4 regions of the Brachybacterium ginsengisoli genome follow, and region 3 is predicted to be linked to each of the others. Evidence: riboswitches for the same ligand, from Rfam matches in the RefSeq annotation. Region 3 holds a riboswitch; each other region holds the start of a gene.

Region 1 (5,581 bases), 450 kb from region 3:
TGCTTCTCGACGCGCGCGTAGGTCTCGGTGCCGAAGACGCGCTGCAGCACGGCCTGGCGCTCCCCCGTGCCGGCCCGGAGGAAGCGGGCGAACTCGTTCTGCGGCAGCAGCACCGTCTGCGTGAACTGTTCGCGGCTCAGCCCGACGGCGAGCTGGATCTCGCGACCCACCTCGTCGATGCGGGACGCGATCGCCTCGACGCCGCCGCCCCCGCCGGCGGTGTCGGCGATGACGTCGGCGATCAGCTGCGGCGAGCCGATCCGCCACAGCACGGCCCTGGCCTGCTCCTTGGTGGTGCCGGTGCCGCGCATCTTGGGTCGCTGGAACTCGGGCTGGCGTCGCACCCGGAAGATCCCCGAGGCGGTCTCGAACACCAGGTCCACCACGCTCGCCTCGGTGGGCGGCGCGAACTGCGAGCGGATCCGGTCGCCGCTGCTCGCGCTGCCGGCGACCTGCCCGTAGAGGGCGAAGACGATCGCGTCGAGGATCGTGGACTTGCCGGAGCCGGTGGGGCCCTCGAGCAGGAACATGCCGCTGGCGCCGAGGGCGGCGAGGTCGATCTCGACGGTTCCGGCGAACGGGCCGATGCCGGTCAGGCGCAGGTGGTGGAGCTTCACGAGGCCTCCTGCTGGCGGCGCACCGCGGTGTAGGCGCGGTCCAAGACGTCGTGCTCGGCAGGGGTGGGTGCCGCTCCGGTGACGTGGGCGAGGAAGTCGTCCATCACCTCCAGCGGGTTCTGCTCGCGCCGCACCACGGGGGTGGCGTCCCGGGCCTCGCGGCCCTCGGGCGCGTACTCGGTCAGGAGCAGGTGGGGGAACGCCTCACGCAGCTGCTCCTGCAGGTGGGCAGGACGGGCCGGGTCGGTGACGACGGCCTTGATCCAGTCCCCGCCGTGCTCGTCGCGGCGGGCGAGGATCTCCTCGAGGGTGCCGCGCAGCTCGGTGAGAGGACGCGGCACGGGGGTCTCGAGGCGGCGCACCTCGGCCGTGGTGCCGGGTGCGCCGAGCTCCACCATCAGCACGGACTTGCGGTGGTTCCGCTCGGAGAAGGAGAAGGCCAGCGGGGAGCCGGAGTACCAGGCGGGTGCGCCGACCGTGCGCGAGAGGTCCTGGCAGCCGTGCAGGTGGCCGAGGGCCAGGTAGTCGATGCCGCCGAGCACCCCGGCGGGCACGGAGTCGACGCCGCCGACGGCGAGGTCGCGCTCGGAGTCGCTCGCCTCGCCTCCGCTGACGAAGGTGTGGGCGAGCACGACGGTGCGGGCGCCGGGATGCGCGGCGGCGCGCTCGCGCACGCGGTCCAGGGCGGCACGGGTGACGGCCTCGTGGCTGCGGGCCAGCGGCGGCTCGCCCTCGGCGACCAGCTCGGTGCGCGCACGGTCCGGCTCGAGGTAGGGCAGGCCGAAGAAGAGCACCTCTCCGTGCTCGTCCTCGACGATGACGGGATGTTCGATCCCCGGCACGTCGGTGAGCAGGTGGATGCCGGCCCGCATCAGCGAGCGCCCGAAGCCGAGACGCTCCGGGGAGTCATGGTTGCCGGAGGTGAGCACGACGGTGGCGCCGGTGTCCGCGAGGCGGGCCAGCGCCCGGTCCAGCAGGGACACGCTGCTCACGGCGGGCACCGCGCGGTCGTAGACATCGCCGGGCACCACGACCACGTCGACCTGCTCCGCCTGGACCAGCTCGACCAGCCAGTCGAGGAAGGCGGCCTGGTGCTCGTGCAGGTCCACCTTGTGCAGGGTGCGGCCCAGGTGCCAGTCCGAGGTGTGCAGGATCTTCATGCCCCGAGCCTACGAGCGGGAGCCCACACGCGAAGGATCCGACGCCTCGGTGTGGACGCCTACAGGTACGGATCGGCCCAGGCGCTGATGATCCGGGCGGCGCGCTCGGCCTGGCCCTCCGCGGTGAGGAAGTGGTCGGAGCCCTCCAGCGAGATGAAGCTGCGCGGGTGCTCCGCGGCGCGGAAGATCGCGCTGGCGTTGTCGACGTCGACGGTGGCGTCGGTCGGCGAGTGCATGACCAGCAGCGGACGATCCAGGGTGCGCACCTGCGTGATCAGCTCCGACCCGCGCACGTCCTCCACGAAGTCCCGCTTCAGGGTCAGCTTCCGGCCGCCGATCAGCCACGGGGCCGTGCCCTCCTCCACCACGCGGTCCGCCACGGAGTCGTAGTGCCGCTCCACGCCCGCCGGGTCCGAGGGGGCGCCGATGGTGACCACGGCGCGCACGCTCGGCAGCTGCTGGGCGGCGACGATGGCGGCCGCGCCGCCCCAGGAGTGGCCGATCAGGAGCTCCGGCGGGGTGCCGCGATCGGCGAGGAACTGTGCGGCGCGCACGGTGTCGTCGACCTTCACGGTGAAGGACCCGTCTCCCCACTCGCCGTCCGAGTCGCCGAGGCCCAGGCAGTCGTAGCGCAGCATGCCGATGCCCTCGGCCGCGAGACCGCGCGCGATCCGGAAGGCCGCCGGTGAGTCCTTGCCGAGGGTGAATCCGTGGATCACCAGGCCCCAGCCGCGGGCCTCGCCCTCAGGCGTCTCCAGCACGCCCGCGAGCTCCGGGCCTCGGGAGCTCGGGAATCGGACTGCTTCGGCCATCGCTCAGCACCTCTTCCGGATCCGTCTGAATCGCTGCACCGTAGCACCGCGATGACGCACCGGAGCCGGATCCCTCCGCACGATGTCCCTCTGTGACCATCGCTGACGGCCGTCGTGGCCCCTGACCTACACTCGCCGGTGGACACGGGGTGCGCCGTCGGCGCTGAGATCACACCCGTGGAACCTGATCTAGTTCGTACTAGCGAAGGGATGTCCGCATGAGCTCGGATCCTTGCACCCTCTTTCCGCCTGCCCTCGATCGTCCGGCGCTGCCGCGAGTGGTCTCGATCGCCGGCACCGATCCGACCGGGGGCGCCGGCACCGCCGCGGATCTCAAGTCGATCACCGCCGCCGGCGGGTACGGCATGGCCGTGATCACCGCAGTGGTCGCCCAGAACACGCACGGCGTGCGCGACATCCATGTCCCGCCCACGAGCATCCTCACCGCGCAGCTGGAGGCGGTCGGGGAGGACGTCGCCCTCGAGGCCGTCAAGACCGGCATGCTCGGCACCGCCGCGGTCATCGAGACGGTCGAGACCTGGGTGCGGGAGCATCCGCCGCGCGTGCTGGTGGTCGACCCGGTGATGGTGGCCAGCAGCGGCGACCGCCTGCTCGAGCCCGAGGCGGAGCGGGCGATGATCCGCTTCTGCGCCCTGGCCACCGTGGTCACCCCGAACATCGACGAGCTCGCGGTGCTCACCGGAGCGCCCCGCGCCCGCACCGAGCGCGAAGCCCTCGATCAGGCCTCGCAGTGGGCGGAGCGCACCGGCGTGAGCGTGATCGTGAAGACGGGCCATCTCGAGGACCGCGAGGTCGCGAACACCTGGGTGGGCGCCGACGGCTCCCGCCACCGCGTGCCCTCGACCCGGGTGGACACCACCAGCACCCACGGCACGGGCTGCTCCCTCGCCGCCGCTCTCGCCACGCGCCTGGGCGGTGGGCACTCCCCCGCCGCGGCGCTGGCCTGGGTGACCGACTGGCTGCACGAGGCCGTCGACCATGGCGCGGCGCTGCAGGTGGGCGGCGGGCATGGCCCGGTCGACCACTCCCACCGCTCCCGTCGGCTCTCCGCGGCGGGCTCCGCCGCGCCCTGGCTCCCGGCCGACGCCGTCGCGGAGCGCTGGGAGGTCCCGGAGCTGCTGGTGGCACCGGCCGACGGTCCCGCCACCCCGGCGGCGGTCGCGCCCGTCGGCCCCTGGACAGAGGCGCTGTGGGCAGCGGGAGCGCCGCTGGCGCAGCAGATCTCCGAGTCCGGGTTCGTGCGGGCACTGGTGGACGGCTGCCTCCCCGAGGCGCAGTTCTCCTTCTACCTCGCGCAGGATGCGCACTACCTGGTGCGCTACTCCCGCGCACTGGCCGCCCTCGCCGAGACCTCCGCCCGCACCGAGGCCCGCGAGTTCTGGGCCGCCTCCTCCCGGAACTGCCTGGCCGTGGAGATGGAGCTGCACCGTGACTGGTCGGCCGGTCGCAGCGAGGCGGCGACCATTCCCGTCGGCCCCGTGACCAGCGCCTACACCGACTTCCTGCTCGCCCACGCGCTCGGTTCCCCGAGCGTCGTGGCCGCCGCCGCGGCGCTGCCCTGCTTCTGGCTCTACGCCCAGGTGGGGGCGGATCTGCCGGATGTCGCGCCGGATCACCCCTATGCGGCCTGGCTGCTGACCTATCGCGACCCGGATTTCGTCGCGGGGGTGCGCGGCGCGCTGGCCGTGGTGGAGCAGGAGCTCGATACCGCCGCGCCCGAGGTCCGGGCAGAGGCGGCCCGCGCCTTCCTGCTCGCCTGCCGCCATGAGCTGGAGTTCTTCGAGCAGGCACGGCGGGTGGATCCCGGCGGTGCCTGGGCCGACGCACCGGCGCTCCAGACGGCGGGGGTGTCCCGATGAGCCTCCCCGCCGCATCCGTCGCCTCCGACCGCTCCGTCGATCGTGCCCTGCCGCCGGAGGGCCGGGCCGCGCTGCGTGCCGGGGTGGCCGGGAACCTGGTCGACAACATCCACGTGTTCCTGCCGGTCACGGCGCTGGCCCCGGCGATGCTCGTCATCGCGGGACCCGGTGCGACGGCGTCCACCGGGGCGCTGATCATCATCGCGATGCTGATGGGCAGGCCCGTCGGCGGCGTGGTGTTCGGGCGGATCTCGGACCGTCTGGGCCGCACGCGCACCACCAGGATCGCGATCGCCGGCACCGCGCTGTGCGCCCTCGCGATCGCCGCCGTCCCCACGCATCAGCTGCTGGGCGCCGGCACGGTCGCCCTGATCCTGCTGCTGCGCTTCCTGTGCGGGATCTTCGTGGCCGGGGAGTACTCGGCTGCGATCCCTCTGGCCATGGAGTGGTCGGCGCCGCGGCGGCGCGGCCTGATGAGCGGTCTGATCCTGTCGATGGCGCCGTGGGCGCAGGCGCTCGTGGCCTTCGCGGTCGCGGGCCTGCTCGCGCTGCTGGGCCCGGAGCACTACGCGGCCTGGGGCTGGCGGGTGCTGTTCGCGCTCGGGTCGCTGCTCTCGCTGGGGATGCTGCTGTACTACCGGCGCCAGGTGGTCGATGCGCCGCTGTTCCGTCGGCGGCCGAGCGCTCCTGCCGACGGTGCCGACCCTGGCCTGCGCAGCCTGCTCTCCGGCTCCTGGTCGCGCGTGTTCTGGCAGGTGTTCGCCCTGATGACGGGGCTGTGGCTGCTCACCTACACCACGGTGCTGCTGCTCACCGAGCGTCTCACCACCGATGCCCCGCTGGCCCCGATCGCGGTGCCGGTGGTGATGGGGCTGGCCTCCGTGGCGCAGGCCGTGGTGATGGCGGTGGCCGGACATCTGTCCACCCTGGTGGGGCGACGCCGTCTTCTGATCCTCTGGGGAGGGGCCGCGACGGTCGCGGGACCGCTGCTGTGGTGGCTCGCCGTCACCGCGCCCACCCTGGTGACCGCCGCGGCCTGCGCTGCGCTGCTGCAGGTGGTGACCGTCTCCGCGTACGGCCCGATCGCCGCCTATCTCTCCGAGCGGTTCCCC
Region 2 (5,581 bases), 640 kb from region 3:
CGGCGGGTGGAACAACGACCGGAGCGTGGTCATGATGCTCGAGCGGCTGGCAGACCGGGGCCAGGTCGCCGTCTCCCACCGCGAGGGGCGGCTGCGCGTCTGGGACCTCGCCGAGCGGGTCTTCCCCGACGTCGCCGCCGTCCCGCTCCTCGAGGCGGAGCGGCGGCGGAACGAAGGCCGGCTCGCCGTGCTGGGCATCGCCCGGGCCGACGGCCCCGACTGCGATCCCGGTTTGGGGCAGGTGGGGGAGGAGGCTGTCATCGACGGGGTGCGCGGCCGCTGGCGTGTGGATCCCGCCCAGCTCGAGGAGACGACCTTCCGGGGGCGCACCGCCCTGCTCTCGCCCTTCGACCCCTTCACCTTCGACCGGCATCGGCTCAAGGAGCTGTTCTCCAGCGACTATGCCCTGGAGATGTACACGCCCGCGGCCCGGCGGCGATTCGGCTACTACGCCCTGCCGATCCTCCACGGCGACCGCATCGTCGGGACCGCGGACCTGGAGGCGGATCATGTCCACGGCGTGCTCGAGGTGCATGCCCTGCGGCAGGAGGGGACCTGGTCTCCGAGCGTGACCCGCGCCGTGCACGCCGAGATCCGCTCCCTCGCGCGCATGCTCGGGCTCGACGTCGCCGACGGAGCGCTCGAGGAGCGCTGAGCACCGGCGAGCCCTCCGCCAGCGCGGCGGGACAGCTCAGTCGGTGCCGGCGAAGGTCGCTGTGGTCAGCACGACCTCCTCGGGCGCCTGCTGGTCGATCGAGCGCCGCACCGTCCAAGCATCGCCCTCGATCGAGAAGGTGTTGCTGATGTCCTCATCGGTCAGCAGCTCCGAGCCGTCCGAGCAGGCGTACCAGCTGAAGTAGTCCTCGAAGTGCTCGGCGTGGTCGTGGGACACAGGATTACAGGTGACGTCGTCCGGCAGCGTGACCTGGATCGGCAGGGCGTCCTCGTTCGCCGGAAGGTCGGTGGCCGCGGCCTGCTCCGAGGTGAAGCTGATCCCGGAGCGGTCCGGGAGGCTGGTGATGCAGCGGGCGAGCCCGTCCTCCTCGACCTGGCATGCCAGGGCGCTCGCAGCGTTGGGGCCGCAGGTGAAGAACCCCTCTTGGTCCGAGTAGGGCGCCGGAGAGGGCTCGATCATGGCGCAGAGGTCGTCGATCTCCTGCACCTCCCACGAGTCGTCGATCCAGACGTGCTCGACGCCGGTGACCGGGGAGGGAGCCTCCTCCGAGGTGGTCTCCTCGGTGGTCGGGTCCTCGGTGGTCCTCTCCGTCGTCGTGCCGTCCCCGGCCGCCGGCTCGTCGGAGCCGGCGCAGGCGGCGAGGCCGAGGACCAGCACGGGGGCGGCCAGTGCGGCGAGCAGGCATCGGACCGTTCTCATGGTGTTCCCCCGTGGCATCACGACGATGGACTCCCCGCCGCTGCGATCGCCCGACCTCGGGCGGTCGCCCCCTGCGGCGGCGAGGAGACCAGTCGACCCCATCGGGACTGCGGTCGCAAGTTCCCGATCCGCTCCTCAGCGCTCGCGCGGGAGCGCCGGATCGGGCAGGTACACGGTGCCGCCCGCGGCGAGGAACTCCTCGGACTTCGCCGCCATCCCCGCACGGGCGATCTCGGACTGGTCCGCGGCGTTCCCGTAGGTGTCGCGGATGTCCTGGGAGAGCCGCATCGAGCAGAACTTCGGCCCGCACATGGAGCAGAAGTGCGCGGTCTTCGCCGGCTCGGCCGGGAGGGTCTGGTCGTGGTACTCCTCCGCCAGCTGCGGGTCCAGCGACAGCCCGAACTGGTCCCGCCACCGGAACTCGAAGCGAGCCTTCGACAGGGCGTCGTCCCGGGAGCGCGCCGCGGGATGTCCCTTGGCGACGTCCGCGGCATGAGCCGCGATCTTGTAGGTGATCACGCCGGTCTTCACATCATCACGATCCGGCAGGCCCAGATGCTCCTTGGGGGTGACGTAGCAGAGCATCGCCGTGCCGTAGCGGGCGATCTCCGTGGCCCCGATCGCGGAGGTGATGTGGTCATACGCCGGGGCGATGTCGGTGACCAGCGGGCCCAGCGTGTAGAAGGGCGCTCCCTGGCACAGCTCCTGCTGGCGCTCCACGTTCTCCCGCACCAGGTGCAGCGGGATGTGCCCCGGACCCTCGACCATCACCTGCACGTCGTGCGCCCAGGCACGCTCGGTGAGCTCCGCGAGGGTGTCGAGCTCCGCGAACTGGGCGGCGTCGTTCGCATCGACGAGCGACCCCGGGCGCAGCCCGTCCCCGAGCGAGAAGGAGACGTCGTAGCGGGCGAAGATCTCGCACAGCTCGTCGAAGTGCTCGTAGAGGAAGTTCTCCCGGTGGTGCGCGAGGCACCAGCCCGCCAGGATCGAGCCGCCGCGGGAGACGATCCCGGTGACGCGATCAGCGGTCAGCGGCACGTGGCGCAGCAGCACCCCGGCGTGGATCGTCATGTAGTCCACGCCCTGCTCGCACTGCTCGATCACCGTGTCGCGGAAGATCTCCCAGGTCAGAGCGTTCGCATCGCCGTCCACCTTCTCGAGCGCCTGGTAGATCGGCACCGTGCCGATAGGCACGGGGGAGTTGCGCAGGATCCACTCCCGGGTGGTGTGGATGTCGTCCCCGGTGGACAGGTCCATCACGGTGTCCGCGCCCCATCGGGTGGCCCACTCGAGCTTGGAGACCTCCTCGGCGATCGATGAGGTCACCGCCGAGTTGCCGATGTTCGCGTTGATCTTCACCAGGAACGCCTTCCCGATGATCATCGGCTCCGCCTCGGGATGGTTCACGTTCACCGGGATGATCGCCCGGCCCGCGGCCACCTCGCTGCGCACCAGCTCGACGTCGCACTCCTCCCGCAGGGCGACGAACCGCATCTCCGGGGTGATCTCTCCCCGTCGGGCGTAATGCATCTGGGTGACGGACCGACCCGCCCGGGAGCGCAGCGGATCCCGCCGTCGGCCGCCCCACTCGGCGCTGGCCTCCCCGCGACGGAGGGCGCCGCGCCCGTCGTCGGCGAGGCTGCGATTCCGCCCCGGGTAGGTCTCCACGTCCTCACGGTCGGCGATCCACCGCGAGCGCATCGGCGGGAGGCCCTCCTCGGGCTCGCATCCGGGACCGGCTGTGCGGTACACCCGCAGCGGCGGGTTCTCGGAGCCGTCGGGCGCAGGATCCTGATCGATGCGGGTGACGGGCACCCGGATGCCGTGCTCTCGGTCCTCGAGCACGTCGAGGTGGTGGGTGGAGTAGTTCTCGGGGCGTGCGGACATGGCGCTGCGCTCTCCTTCTTCCTTCGCCGGCATTACCCGGGCAGGTTCGGTCGGTACTCGGACAGCGACAGTCCGATCTCAGCCCGCTGCTGCGGGCACCCGAGGGATCGGCGCCGACCCTAACATCCGTCGCGGAGGGCTCGATCCGGCGTCCGTCATCGTCCGGCGGCGCCCGCAATTCCCTGGCCCCTGCCGCCCGGGCGGGGCACCATCACGGCATGGACTCCCCGGATGCACCTCCTCCCGTCGGCAGCGGATCGGCGCTGACCTACAACTCCCCGCTCTCCGCTGAACGCGCCGAGCGACTCGTCGACCGGCTCGCACGGGCCGCGCCGAGCGATGTGCTCGACGTGGGCTGCAGCTGGGCGGAGCTGCTGCTCGACCTGCTCGACGCCGTTCCCTCCGCCCAGGGCCTCGGGATCGACGAGCACGGCCCGGACATCGAGCGCGGCCGGGAGTCGGCTCGACGGCGCGGCCTCGAGGATCGGGTGCAGCTGGAGGCACGACCGGCGGACGAGACCCTTCCGCAGGCCGATCTGGTCGTGAACATCGGGGCGTTCCAGGCCTTCGGCGATGTGCCCACGGCGCTGAGCCGTCTGCGCGAGCTGGTGCGGCCACAGGGCCGCGTGCTGCTGGGCTGCGAGTACTGGGAGCACACGCCGAGCGACGTCGAGCTCGCCGCGCTGTGGGAGGGGACGACGGCGCAGGAGAGCCTCCTGCTGCCGGACCTCGTGGACGCGGCGATCGCCGCGGGGTTCCGCCCGCTGTCCACGCAGACGGTCACCCGCCAGGAGTGGGAGGACTACGAGTCCGGGCACATGGCGCCGCTCGAGCAGGGGCTGGCCGCGAACCCGGAGCATCCGCGGGCAGGCGCAGTGCGGGAGCAGCTCGACCAGCAGCGGACGATCTGGCTGCGAGGGCACCGCGACCTGCTGGGATTCGCCTATCTCGTGCTGGTCCCCACCGACGTCCCGGCCTGAGCCCTGGGGTGCGGATCAGCGCTTGTGGTAGAGCGCCTTGTGCAGGAACCGCGGCTCCGAGGTGACCGAGATCCCGAGGTTGCGGAAGATGTCCTCGTCCACGGTGCCCAGGATCGTGGTGGTGTGCACGTCGCAGCCGGCGAGGCTGCGCAGCTGCTCCACGGCCCGCCGGGCGCCCTCGTCGGTCGAGGCGGAGACCGACAGCGCGATCAGCACCTCGTCGGTGTGCAGGCGCGGATTGCGGCTGCCAAGGTGCTCCGTCTTCAGCGACTGGATCGGCTCGATCGAGGAGGGGGAGAGCAGCTGCACCGAGTCGTCGAGACCGGCCAGATGCTTCAGAGCGTTCAGCAGCATCGCCGCGGAGCAGCCCAGCAGCGGTGAGGTCTTCCCGGTGATCAGGGTCCCGTCCGCCAGCTGGATCGCGGCGCCGGGCTCGCCGGTGCGGGCCTCGACGGCGAGGGCGGGATCGACCACGGCCCGGTCCTGGGGCACACAGCCCGCCTTGGACATGACCATCCCGATCCGTTGGGAGACGACGTCGTCCTCGTCGTTGATCCGCTCGTGCATGAGCGCCTTGTAGTAGCGGCGGATGATCTCCTGCCGCGAGGCCTCGCGGCACACCTCGTCCGCGACGATGCAGTCCCCGGCGAGGTTCACACCCATGTCGGTGGGGGAGGCGTACGGCGAGCTGCCGGTGAGCTTCTCGAGCAGCGTGCGCAGCAGCGGGAAGACCTCCACGTCCCGGTTGTAGCTGGTGACCTGCTTCCCATAGGCGGCGAGGTGGAAGGGGTCGATGAGGTTCACATCATCCAGGTCCGCGGTGGCGGACTCGTAGGCGAGGTTCACCGGATGCTCCAGCGGCAGGTTCCAGATCGGGAAGGTCTCGAACTTCGCGTAGCCCGCGCCGATGCCCCGCTGATGGTCGTGGTAGATCTGCGAGAGGCAGGTGGCGAGCTTGCCGGAGCCCGGCCCCGGGGCGGTCACCACGATGAGGTCGCGCGTGGTCTCGGTGTACTCGTTGGCGCCGAAGCCCTGCTCGGACACGATCCGGGCGGTGTCCTGGGGGTAGCCGGGGATCACGGTGTGGCGCGCGACCTTCAGGCCCAGCCGTTCGAGGCGGTCGATGAAGGCACGGGCGACGTGGTTGGAGTCCTCCAGCTGGGTGACCACCACGTTCTCCACGAGGAAGCCGTGCTCGCGGAACACGTCGATGAGCCGGAGAACATCGTCCTCGTAGGGGATCCCGAGGTCGGCGCGGACCTTCTGCCGCTCGAGGTCCTTCGCGTTCAGGCACACCAGGATCTCGAGCTCGTCCTTGAGCCGGTGCAGCATCGCGATC
Region 3 (5,581 bases):
TCGTACGCGGCGGGAGCCCCTCCACGCCGCGCTCCCCCGCCCAGTCGTCGAGGCGGTGCTCCACCAGCAGCACCGCGACCTCGCCGCCCGCCGTCACAGCGCGGGCGGCCTCGCGCACCGCGCGCACCCCGTCGGCGTCGAGCATCGCGGTGGGCTCGTCCAGCAGGAGCAGCCGGGGCCGGGCCGCCACGGCCGCGGCGAGCCCCGCCCGCTGCAGCTGCCCGCCGGAGAGGGTCGCGGCGTTCCGGTCGCCGAGGTCGCCGATCCCCGCGTCCACGAGGACTCGGTGCACCTGCTCGCCGATCCGTTCCGGCGGCACGCAGCGGCTCTCGAGCGGGAGCGCGACGTCGTCGGCCACCTGCGGGAGGCAGACCCCGTCGGCCGGATCCTGCCCGAGCACGCCCACGACCTGCGAGGCGGCGACGACGCCGTCGGCGATGGGGTCGATCCCGCCCACGCGGACCGTGCCGGTGACCCGGGCGCGCTGGTGGGCGGGGATCGCTCCGGCGAGCGCCCGCAGCAGGGTGGACTTGCCGCTGCCGCTGGGTCCCAGCAGCAGCACCTGCTCCCCGGAGCGGATCGTCCCGGTGAAGGGGCCGACGCCGGCGCCGGAGGGCAGCACGATCTCGAGATCCCGCGCCTCGACGACCGGCGCCGACGGCTCCGGCCGGGCGGGCGCAATCCTCTCCGGGACGGTCCTCGGCTCAGCGGACACGACGCTGCGGGATCCCGTCAGCTTCAGCGCCCTCGCCGGTCGACGCGGCGCCGATCGCGAAGTTCGCGAGCACCCCGGTGCGCTCGAGGGCGCGCACGATCACCCGCGCCAGCAGTCCGCCGAGCACGATCCCGGAGAGCACCTGCACCCCGAGCCGCAGCGTGAGCAGATCCTGCCCGTACCAGCCCATCCGGTACGCGGTCCAGAAGAACACCAGACCCGCGCCGAGGGCCCCGGAGGCCGCGAAGACGCCCCAGCCGTAGCGGCGGTAGCGGGTCAGGGCGAAGGGCAGCTCGCTGCCGATGCCCTGCAGGGCCGCGGCGAGCACCAGCAGCGGGCCCACGGGGCTGCCCAGGAAGATCACCTCGATGACGGCCGCGAGGATCTCGGCGAGGATCCCCACGCCGGGGCGGCGCAGGATCATGATCGCGATCGGTCCCACCAGCAGCCAGGACCCGAACAGGACGTGCTGGGCGAGGTCGCCGGCGGGTCCCATCGCGATCGCGAGCGCGTTCCAGGCCTGCACGAACACCCAGTAGAGGAAGCCGAACACCACGCCGAGCACCACCACCAGCACGATCTCCCGCAGCGAGAGGCGGGAGCGGCGTGCGGCGGGCTCCGTCGAGGAGGTCCGTGCGGTCGGGGCGGCGGTCATCGCGTCGCCCCGTCGAGCTCGCGCACCTCGTGGGAGGGGCTGTTCAGGGAGAGGGTGAGATGGCTGGTGACGTGCTGGACGCTGCGGCCCACCAGCAGCCATCCGGCCACCGCGGTGGCGATCACGTCGCCGATGTCGCCCTCGAGGCGGGTGACGAAGTGGGCGGAGCCGCGGAAGGTCCCGAGGTCGCGGGCGTGGTCGATCGCGGCGTAGATGTCGCGCATGTGGTCCGGGGCGGTGCCGTCGGCGGAGACCTGGTCGGCCAGCGGGTACAGCGCCCATTCGGCGGTGGCGTACCGGCCGGTGCGGCGGGGAGCGGGCACCTCGGTGCTGCGGGGTCCTGCGCCGCCGGGCAGCTCGCAGGCTACCTCGCCGGGGCAGCCGCGGGACAGGGTCACCGCGAGCGAGGCGTGGTGCTCGGTGCGCGCGAGGTCCTCGGCGAGGTCGATCAGATAGCGCTGCAGCTGGCTCTCGTGGCCGCCCACATAGGTGGAGACGTCCCCGGTCTCGTGCACCAGCCCGGTGTCGTCCAGGCGGGAGAGGATGCCCGTCAGCACGCGGGCGTAGTCCTCGGTCATGACGGAAGCGGTCAGCCGGGCGCCGACACCGAATCCGAGCGGAGTCGCAGTGGGATCGGCAGACGCAGCGGGATCGGGAGACGCAGTGGGATCGGCAGTCGCGGTGGGATCGGGAGTCGCAGCGGGATCGGGGCGCCCGCCGGGCGCGGTGGGCGGAGCGGGGGTGCCGACGGGTGTGGGGGCCATGTCCGGTGCCTTTCGACGGAGGCACGGGCACCCGGCGACCTTCGCTCGGCGGAGCTCCCTGCGCCGGCATGATCCGGATCAGGTTCTACGGTCGGAGTTGGAGAACTCCCTCTCAGCCCGGCTCACCGGACTCCCGTGCACGCAGCCACCGTACCCCGGCCCGTCGGGCGCGGAGCAGGGCGGTCCGCACCGCGGCTCTCCCCGGGATCAGGCCCCGCCGACCTCGACGGTCGCATCGGCGCCCCAGTCGCGCACCTCGGTGCCCTCCGGTGCGAGGTTCGTGGACTGGCGCAGGAAGATCGGGCGACCGGCGGCGCTCGCGACCGCGTCGTGCACCGGCAGCGCGAGCACCGGGTTCACGGCGCGCAGGAAGTCGATCGTCTCGGCCACCTTCGACCAGGGGGCGACGACGGCGAAGGCGAGCACGTCGATGCCGTGGAACTCCTGCACCGGCTCGAGGGAGTCGCCGGTGATGCCCAGGCGCGGGCCGCCCCCCGCCTCGAGGACCAGACCGCAGTTGCCCACGCGGGGGATGTCGGGGTGGATGATCGCGTGACGGCCGCCGACGGCGCGGATCCGCACGGCGTCCTCGCCGTCCAGCGCGGGCAGCTCGTGCAGCTCACCGGCGCGCAGCGGGAGCACCCGCTCGGTCGGCACGGGGCGTGCGCCCTCCCCCGCCTCGGTCAGCTGGGCGGCGGTCTCCGGCTCCGCGATCACCACGATCCCGGGGGCCAGCGCCAGCACCTCGTCCAGCAGGTCCCGGTCGAGATGGTCGGGGTGCTGGTGGGTGACCAGCACGGCGTCCAGGGCGGAGAGCGCCTCGGGTCCGAGCGCGCGCACCGCCTCGGCGCTGAAGCCGCCGGGATCGACGAGCAGGTGCCGCCCGGCGATCTCGACGAGCAGGCAGGAGTGGACGAGGTGGCGGATCTTCATCGGTTCCTCCCGGAAGGGGTCGTGGATGTCCCGAACCTATCGCCGTCGCCGCCTCCTGCCCAGTGCTCGGGCGAGGAGGCCGATCGCACGGTGGGCGGTCCCCCGCGGGGACGCCACGGATCGGTACGATGAGCGGGTCGGGTCCGTCCCGTCGGCCGCCCCGGGCGCCGACGGCGCATCGTCCCGCAGCACTCGTCCGTCAGGCCCGCCCCGAGGCCGTCGTCCCCCAGGAGAGCACCCATGCCACGTGTCGTGGTCCACGTCATGCCCAAGCCGGAGATCCTCGACCCGCAGGGCAAGGCGGTCGCCGCCGCGCTGCCGCGTCTGGGCTTCGAGGGCATCGCCTCGGTCCGCCAGGGCAAGCGGTTCGAGCTCGAGGTCGAGGGCGAGGTGACCGAGCAGGTGCTCGCCACCCTCCGCGAGGCCGCCGAGACGCTGCTGTCCAATCCGGTCATCGAGGACGTCGTCGCGATCGAGGTCGAGGACGCGGCCCACGGGAAGGCGCAGGCCTGATGCGCATCGGTGTGGTGACCTTCCCGGGCACTCTGGACGACCGGGACGCGCTGCGCGCGGTGCGGATCGCCGGCGCCGAGCCGGTCGCGCTGTGGCACGGCGAGGACGATCTGCAGGGCGTCGAGGCGATCGTGCTGCCCGGCGGCTTCTCCTACGGCGACTACCTCCGTGCGGGCGCCATCAGCGGCTTCGCCCCGGTGATGGAGAAGGTGGTGGATGCGGCGAAGGGCGGGATGCCCGTGCTCGGCATCTGCAACGGCTTCCAGATCCTGTGCGAGACCCATCTGCTGCCCGGTGCGATGATCAAGAACGCGCACCGCTCGTTCCTGTGCCGCGACCAGCCCCTCGCGGTGGAGAACAACCGCACCGCCTGGACCACCGGGTACGACGCGGGCCAGGTCATCCGGATCCCGCTGAAGAACCAGGACGGCCAGTACGTGGCCGACGAGCGCACCCTCGCCGAGCTCGAGGCCGAGGGCCGGGTCGTCTTCCGCTACGTCGCCGGCGCCTCCCACGGTCCCGCCGGCTTCGAGGCCAACCCCAACGGCTCGCGCCACGACATCGCCGGCATCACCAACGCCGAGGGCAACGTGGTGGGCCTGATGCCGCATCCCGAGCACGCGGTCGAGGCCGGCTTCGGCCCGGACCAGCCCGGCGAGGGCACCCGCTCCGGGATCGACGGCCTGGCCATGTTCACCTCGGTGCTGCGCAGCATGGTGGCCTGACCACCCCCAGCGCACCATCTCCCGAGCGCCGTCCCGCCCACCAGGGTGGGGCGGCGCTCGTCGCAGGGGTGCCGCTGGACCACCGCCGCCACGGCGCCGCTCAGAGGACCAGTGAGTCCTCTCCGTCGACGATCAGCACCTGGCCGTCCCGCAGGGCCCAGTACGACGTGCCGGCCGCCTCGTACCGGCGGGCCACCTCGCCGAGCAGCTCGGTCTCCGGATGACGCGGCGAGTCCAGGTGCGGGACCACGGGTCGATCGAGCACGCCGAGACCGTCGTACCTCACCCCGCCGTGCTCGGCGATGCAGGGGCCCACCGGATCGCAGTGCTCGAGCCCGGCGAGGGACGGCGCGAGGACGCACGCGCCGGCGCTGAAGCCCGCGTACACGAAGCGGTCCTCGCGCAGACCCTCGAGGATCACCTCGTCCATGCCCGAGCGGGCCAGCGCCATCCTCAGGGTGAACACGTTCCCGCCGCGGATCCACAGGAAGTCCGGAGCGCCCACGGCGTTCCGGATCGTGCTCGCGTCGTGCTCGCGCAGGTCGAGGTCCCTCGCCGTGAGGCCCAGCTCCGCGAGCAGGGCGATCTGCCGTCGGGTGTCCGCCTCCCGGCGGTCGTCGGCACAGCCGTCCAGGGCGTTGGCGATCACGAGTCCTCGTCGGTCACCGCGCACCATGGTGCGCAGTCGTTCTCCGTGCTCGCCGAGCTGGTAGGACGACAGGTACATCCTCATGCCGCTCCCGCCTCCTGGCCGCGCGGGTCAGCGCACCGCGCTGAGCACGGTGAAGCGGCGGTCGCGGGCGCGCTGCTCCACGGTCGCGAACCGCGCTCCGAGCTCGGGGCGGTAGCGCAGGTGGGAGTTGTGCACGAACCACAGCTGCCCGCCAGGGCGCAGCACGCGGGCGGCGGCGTCGAGCAGGCCCTGGACGAGGGTCGCATCGACCGCCGTGCCGTCGTGGAAGGGCGGGTTCAGCAGCATCAGGTCGGCGCTTGCGTCCTCCTGGAGGGAGGCCGCGTCGTCCCAGGAGACCTCCACACCCGCGCGGTCCAGGCCGGCGGCGGCGAGGGTCGACGCGGTGGACGCGACCGCGTCGGCGTCGAGGTCGGTGCCGAGCACCGAGGCGTCGGGCAGCGCTACGGCGAGATAGGCGGTCATCAGGCCGTTCCCGCTCCCGAGGTCGATCGCCCGGGCGGATCCGCCGGGCTCGCCGACCCCGTCGAGCTCTCCGCCCCCGAGAGCGCGGTCCAGGGCGTCGAGGAGCAGGAGGCTGCCGGC
Region 4 (5,581 bases), 1.4 Mb from region 3:
CCTGCCGCAGCAGCGCCGCGTGCTCGCGCAGCACCGCCCGGGGGTCGCCGTCGGCGATCACCTCCGCCTGTGCGCCGAGCACCACCAGCCGGTCCACATGGGGGATCCAGGGCTCCAGGCGGTGCTCGGCGACCACCAGGGTGGAGCGCGAGCGGTCGCACGCACTCAGGACCGCCTCGCGAACGAGAGCGGCGGTGTCGGCGTCGAGCATGCTGGTGGGCTCGTCCAGGAGCATCAGATCCGGGTCCAGGGCGAGCGCGCCCGCGAGTGCCACCCGCTGCTGCTGGCCCCCGGAGAGGTCGAGCGGCGCGCGCGAGGGTTCCACACCCACCTGCGCCGCGGCGAGGGCCGCCGCCGCGCGCTCGTGGATCTCCGGTCGGTCCAGGGCCGCGTTCTCCGGCCCGAAGGCGGCATCCCGCGCGATGGTCGCGGCGACCAGGGCGTGGGCGGGGTTCTGCAGCAGCAGGCCCCGCTCGCCGGTTCGCTGCGGCGGCGGGAGCAGGCCCGTGCCCTCGCCGTCCTCCGGATCGAGCAGGCCGGCCAGGGCACGCAGCACCGTGGACTTCCCGCTCCCGCTCGCGCCCGCGAGCAGCACGCGCTGCCCGGCGGGGATCGCGAGGTCGAGCCCGGCGATCGTCGGCTCCCGCCGGGTCAGGGGTCGCCAGGTCAGACCGGTCAGCTGGTGACCGGTCGTGACGGAGGAGCGGGGCGCGGGGATCGTGGCCTCCCGGTCAGACCGCGACGGTCCGGGCGTGCTCCCGGCCGGCGGCGAGGGAGTCCACCGCCCCGGTGGCGACCAGCGCTCGGGTCGCCGCCCAGCCGAGCACGCCGCACAGCAGCGCCCCGGAGATGAGGAAGAACCCGAGCATCGCGCCGGAGAAGCCCCAGCTCATCTCCTGGTAGTAGGCGAACCTCTCCCAGCCCCACTCGAGCAGGGCGGCGAGCACGCCGCCCAGGATCGCGACCGGCAGGGTGTAGCGGCGGTAGCGGGTCAGCAGGAAGGCGAGCTCGACGCCGCCGCCCTGCAGGAGACCGGAGATCGCGGTGCCCCAGCCCCACTGGCTGCCCAGCAGCATCGAGAGCACGGCGGCGATCATCTCCGCCAGCAGGGCGGCGCCCGGCCTGCGCACGATGAGACCGGCGAGGATCGCGGGCAGGAACCAGATCCCTGCGAGCAGCCCCTCGGCGGGCTTGAACGCCGCGGTGAGCGGACCGATGAGCGTGTACAGCTGGCCGTAGCCCAGGAACGCGACCCCGAAGGCCGCCCCGATCAGCACGGTGACCAGCAGGTCCACGGTACGGAAACGAGTCATCACTTCTCCTTCCCAGTGGAAGGGGCGCAGGGCACCGGCGGTGCCCCCACGGAAATCCCGACTCCCTACGCCGGTGCGAGCCGGATCAGGTTCGAGGGTCTGCGCCTGCGCGCACTCTCAGCACCCTGCGGTGCTCCCCTGTCAGTGGATGACGATCGACCAGTCTACGCGACCGGGTCCGCTCGTCCGGTCAGCGTCGTGCGCGGATCGCCTGGTCGACGGCGTCGGCGGTCGCGTGCGGGTCCTCGGGGGAGAGGATGTACTGCGTCGTCCCCCGGCCGATGATCTCGACCATCGTGCCCTCGCGGGTGACCAGCATCCTGTAGGGACGTTGCAGGTCATCGAGGGTGAACACCTTGCGGGAGCCGACCGGGGTCAGCTCGGCGAGCTTCGGGGTGCTCGCGCGGCCCCGCCGCCAGCCGTAGCCGCCCAGGGTCACGCCCACCGTCGACCGCGGCAGCTCGCGCAGCTGCACGGTGCGGAAGTCCTCGAGCGGCCAGGCCCGGCGCGGCAGGAAGCCGCCGAGGCTCACCGTCAGCCCGTGCTCGTCGACGATGAAACGGGTCCACTGACCCATCCACGTCCACAGCGCGAGGGCTGCGAAGAGCGCCACCACCAGCAGGACGCCGAGCGCCGTGGAGCGCTGGGCCATGATCAGCGCGAGCACGGCCCCGGCCAGCAGCGTGAGCCCGATCCGGGTCCAGCCGATGGCCGAGGGCCGGGTGCGGCCCACGTAGAAGGGCGCCTCGGGCCTCACCAGATGCTCACCCGCTCCTCGGGGGCTCGGTACATCGCGTCGCCCTCGACCACGCCGAAGGCGGTGTGGAACTCCTCGAGGTGGCCGACCACGGTGTTGCAGCGGAACTCCATCGGGGCGTGGGGATCCACGGCCAGGCGACGGATCGCCTCCTGGACCCGGTTCCGGCCGCGCCACACGGTGGCCCACGACCAGAACACGCGCTGGAGGCCGGTGAAGCCGTCGATCTCGGCGGCGACCTGCTCCTCGTCGTGGCTGGCCAGGTAGGCCTTGACGGCGATGGACAGACCGCCCAGGTCGCCGATGTTCTCACCGATGGTGAGGGCTCCGTTGACCCGGTGGGAGTCGTCGAGCTCCCGGGGGGAGAGGGTCGAGTACTGGGTGATCAGCTGCGCGGCGCGGGTGTCGAAGGCCTCGCGGTCCTCGGGCGTCCACCAGGAGATCAGGTTGCCGTCGCCGTCGTACTTCGAGCCCTGGTCGTCGAAGCCGTGGCCCACCTCGTGCCCGATGACCGCACCGATGCCGCCGAAGTTCACGGCGTCGTCGGCCTCCGCGTCGAAGAAGGGCGGCTGCAGGATGGCCGCCGGGAAGACGATCTCGTTGCGGCCGGGGTTGTAGTAGGCGTTGACCGTCTGCGGGGTCATGTGCCATTCGGTCTCGTCGATCGGCCCGCCCACCTTGGCGAACTCGAAGGCGGCCTCGAAGCGGCGCGAGGCACGAGCGCTGGCGACCAGGTCGCCGGGCACGATCTCGAGCCCGTCGTAGTCGCGCCACTGATCGGGATAGCCGATCTTCGGGATGAACTTCTCGAGCTTCGCGAGCGCCTTCCGACGGGTCTCGGGAGTCATCCACTCGAGGCTTTCGATGGAGGTGCGGTAGGCGGCCATCAGTGCGTCGACCAGCTCGGTCATGCGCTCCTTGTGGGAGACCGGGAAGTGGCGGGAGACGTACTCGCGGCCGACGGCGAAGCCGACCACGCCCTCGACGAAGGCGACGCCGCGCTTCCAGCGGTCGCGCAGCTCCTCTGCCCCCGAGAGGGTCCGACCGGAGAAGTCGAAGTCCTCCTCGACCAGGGCGGCGGGGCCGTACGGGGCGTAGGAGGCGACGGAGTGGAGGGAGAGCCAGGTGCGCAGCACGGCGAGGTCCTCGCCGGCCAGCAGCTCCGCGGCGGCGGTGACGAACTCGGGCTGGCCGATCGAGACCACCTCGAAGGCCTTCGCCGGCGCACCGGTGCCCTCGATGTAGGCGTCCCAGGGGAAGGCCGGCGCCAGCTCGCGGCGCTGCGCATCATCCATCGGGTTGTAGGACTTCTCCCGGTCCCGCAGGCGCACCACGTCCAGGTGGGAGGCGGCGAGGCGGGTCTCGAAGCCCATCACCGCGGCGGCGAGGTCCTCGGCGCTCCCGGCGACCAGGCCCTCGCGTCCGGGGAGGGCGGCGAGGCGGGCGAGGTTCGCGAGGTGCTCGACGTACGCCGTGCGGATCTCGGCGTAGTGCTCCTCGCGGTAGTAGGACTCGTCCGGCAGGCCGAGGCCTCCCTGATGAATCTTGACCTGGTAGTTCGTCGAGTCCATGTCGTCGGTCCAGACGTAGGCCAGCAGTGCGGAGGCGCCGGAGTCCGGGGCGGCCATGACCCGCACCACCTGATCGAGGTCCGCGGCGGCGGCGACGGTGCCCAGCAGGTCCTCGAGCACGCCCACCCCGGCGGCCTCGATCGCGTCGGTGTCCATGAACATGCGGTACAGGGCGCCCACCCGGTCATGGTCCGTGGCGGGGACCTGCTCGGCGCGCGGGTCGCGGGAGGTGACGTCGGCCGCCGCCTCCTCGACGATCTCCCGCACCCGCTCCTCGGAGAGGTCGCGCAGGGCGTGGAAGGCACCGTCGCTCGAGCGGTCAGCGGGCATCACGTGCTCGCTGAGCCAGCGGCCGTTGACGTGCCCGAAGAGGTCGTCCTGGATCCGGACGGACTCGTCGACCTGGTCGAGGGAGAGGCCGGAGGGGCGAGCGGAGGGGGCAGTGGTCATCATCGGCTCCTGCGAGGTGTGGAGGGGGTACGGCGGGTCAGAGGACGTTCAGGCCGAACACGGCGAGCAGCAGGGCGAGCAGCCCGAGCCCGAAGGGCGCGTAGGCCCAGGGGCTGCGGGAGCGGCCGGCCGGCGGGCGGCGGTGCAGCACCAGCGTGGACAGGCCCACGCCGATCGAGAGCACGACGGTGCCGATCACGAGCACCGGGGAGAGGATCACCAGGACCGTGGCGCCGACCTGGAACATGACCGTTCCGAGCACGTCCAGCAGTCGCATCACGACGGTGGAGCGGGCGCCGACGCGGTGCGCGAGCAGGGTCGAGATCGCCTCCTCGGACCACTCGCCGGGGCGGGCGATCCGCTGCCGGGTGGTGACCGTCTGCGCGGTGGCGAGGATCAGCCACACCAGCGCGCAGCCGGCGCCCACCCAGATCCCGAGCTCCGAGCGGATGTCCGCCGGCCACAGCAGGATCGCGAGCAGCACGGCGGCGACGCGCAGCAGCTCGTCGACGACGCTGCGCACGGCCAGCAGGCCGGGGTTCACGGCCAGCTGGGTGCGGGTGCGGGCCACGAACAGGCTGGTGGCGATCAGGGAGATCAGCTGGGCGGCGCCGAGGCCGATGCCGAGCAGCAGGGTGACCGGGGAGAGCGGGGCGACGGGGAGGATCGCGAGCAGCAGCACGACGCCCACCGCGGGGATCAGCAGCGCTTGGATCGACAGTCCCTTGACGAGATCCCGGACGAGGTCCGCGCCGGTGGGCGGATGGTCGTGGCCGGTGTGGTCGTGCGGGTCGTCGCAGTGCGGTGCGGAGGCCGCAGGGGTGTCTGGCATGGGGCTCCTTCTGGGTCCTCACCAGGGTACCGGGGACGGACAGGATGCGATCCGACGCCCTCGGTGTGGAACCATGGGCCCGTGAGGACGGATGCGATGACCACCGGGGGAGAGGGCCTGTCGCCCCTCCAGCGCCAGCGCGCTGTGGGCGCCGTCGTGGCCGCAGCCGCCGGGGACGCCCTGGGTGCTCCCTACGAGTTCCAGCCGCCCGTGCCCGACGTCGAGGAGATCGACATGATCGGGGGCGGCGTCCTCGACTGGCAGCCGGGGGAGTGGACCGACGACACCGCGATGGCGATCGTGGTCCTGGAGGCGTCCCTCGCCGCGTCGGACGGCCATGACCTGCGGCTCGACACCGCTCAGGACCACATCGCCCGGGAGTGGTACTCCTGGTCGCTGGGCACTCCGGACATCGGCACGCTCACCTCGCAGGTGGTCCGCACCGCCGCCGATCTCGCCCGGGAGGACGGCCATTACGCGCCCCGGGCCAAGGACTTCCGGATCGCGGCGAGCACCGCCCACGAGCAGCTCCCCGCCTCCGCCGGGAACGGATCGCTGATGCGCGCGCACGTCACCGTGCTGCCCTATCTGCTCTCCCCGGAGGAGGATGCGGTCGAGGCGATCACCGCGGTGTGTCGCTTGACACACGTGCATCCCG

The links. A riboswitch is a leader RNA that binds a small molecule or an ion and turns the genes downstream of it on or off. The one in region 3 is predicted to bind thiamine pyrophosphate.
Region 1: another riboswitch for thiamine pyrophosphate. It lies ahead of CFK41_RS02815 (bifunctional hydroxymethylpyrimidine kinase/phosphomethylpyrimidine kinase); the one in region 3 lies ahead of CFK41_RS04850 (YkoF family thiamine/hydroxymethylpyrimidine-binding protein).
Region 2: another riboswitch for thiamine pyrophosphate. It lies ahead of thiC (phosphomethylpyrimidine synthase ThiC); the one in region 3 lies ahead of CFK41_RS04850 (YkoF family thiamine/hydroxymethylpyrimidine-binding protein).
Region 4: another riboswitch for thiamine pyrophosphate. It lies ahead of CFK41_RS11050 (ECF transporter S component); the one in region 3 lies ahead of CFK41_RS04850 (YkoF family thiamine/hydroxymethylpyrimidine-binding protein).

The regions. Positions count from the first base shown of each region.
Region 1 is NZ_CP023564.1:657,938-663,518, reverse strand. Features, by position in the region: gene CFK41_RS02830 (AAA family ATPase) at 1-617, opposite strand, end outside; gene CFK41_RS02825 (exonuclease SbcCD subunit D) at 614-1,777, opposite strand; gene CFK41_RS02820 (alpha/beta hydrolase family protein) at 1,837-2,589, opposite strand; TPP riboswitch at 2,725-2,817, shown strand; gene CFK41_RS02815 (bifunctional hydroxymethylpyrimidine kinase/phosphomethylpyrimidine kinase) at 2,808-4,469, shown strand; gene CFK41_RS02810 (MFS transporter) at 4,466-5,581, shown strand, end outside.
Region 2 is NZ_CP023564.1:1,745,031-1,750,611, forward strand. Features, by position in the region: gene CFK41_RS07765 (DNA glycosylase AlkZ-like family protein) at 1-655, shown strand, start outside; gene CFK41_RS07770 (hypothetical protein) at 692-1,375, opposite strand; gene thiC (phosphomethylpyrimidine synthase ThiC) at 1,511-3,262, opposite strand; TPP riboswitch at 3,264-3,373, opposite strand; gene CFK41_RS07780 (SAM-dependent methyltransferase) at 3,481-4,242, shown strand; gene CFK41_RS07785 (DUF1846 domain-containing protein) at 4,258-5,581, opposite strand, start outside.
Region 3 is NZ_CP023564.1:1,103,262-1,108,842, reverse strand. Features, by position in the region: gene CFK41_RS04860 (ATP-binding cassette domain-containing protein) at 1-715, opposite strand, end outside; gene CFK41_RS04855 (ECF transporter S component) at 705-1,370, opposite strand; gene CFK41_RS04850 (YkoF family thiamine/hydroxymethylpyrimidine-binding protein) at 1,367-2,134, opposite strand; TPP riboswitch at 2,173-2,281, opposite strand; gene CFK41_RS04845 (MBL fold metallo-hydrolase) at 2,342-3,067, opposite strand; gene purS (phosphoribosylformylglycinamidine synthase subunit PurS) at 3,308-3,580, shown strand; gene purQ (phosphoribosylformylglycinamidine synthase subunit PurQ) at 3,580-4,305, shown strand; gene CFK41_RS04830 (Type 1 glutamine amidotransferase-like domain-containing protein) at 4,406-5,038, opposite strand; gene CFK41_RS04825 (methyltransferase) at 5,066-5,581, opposite strand, start outside.
Region 4 is NZ_CP023564.1:2,467,366-2,472,946, reverse strand. Features, by position in the region: gene CFK41_RS11055 (ATP-binding cassette domain-containing protein) at 1-634, opposite strand, end outside; gene CFK41_RS11050 (ECF transporter S component) at 732-1,313, opposite strand; TPP riboswitch at 1,359-1,463, opposite strand; gene CFK41_RS11045 (hypothetical protein) at 1,504-2,070, opposite strand; gene CFK41_RS11040 (M13 family metallopeptidase) at 2,067-4,091, opposite strand; gene CFK41_RS11035 (hypothetical protein) at 4,129-4,923, opposite strand; gene CFK41_RS11030 (ADP-ribosylglycohydrolase family protein) at 5,020-5,581, shown strand, end outside.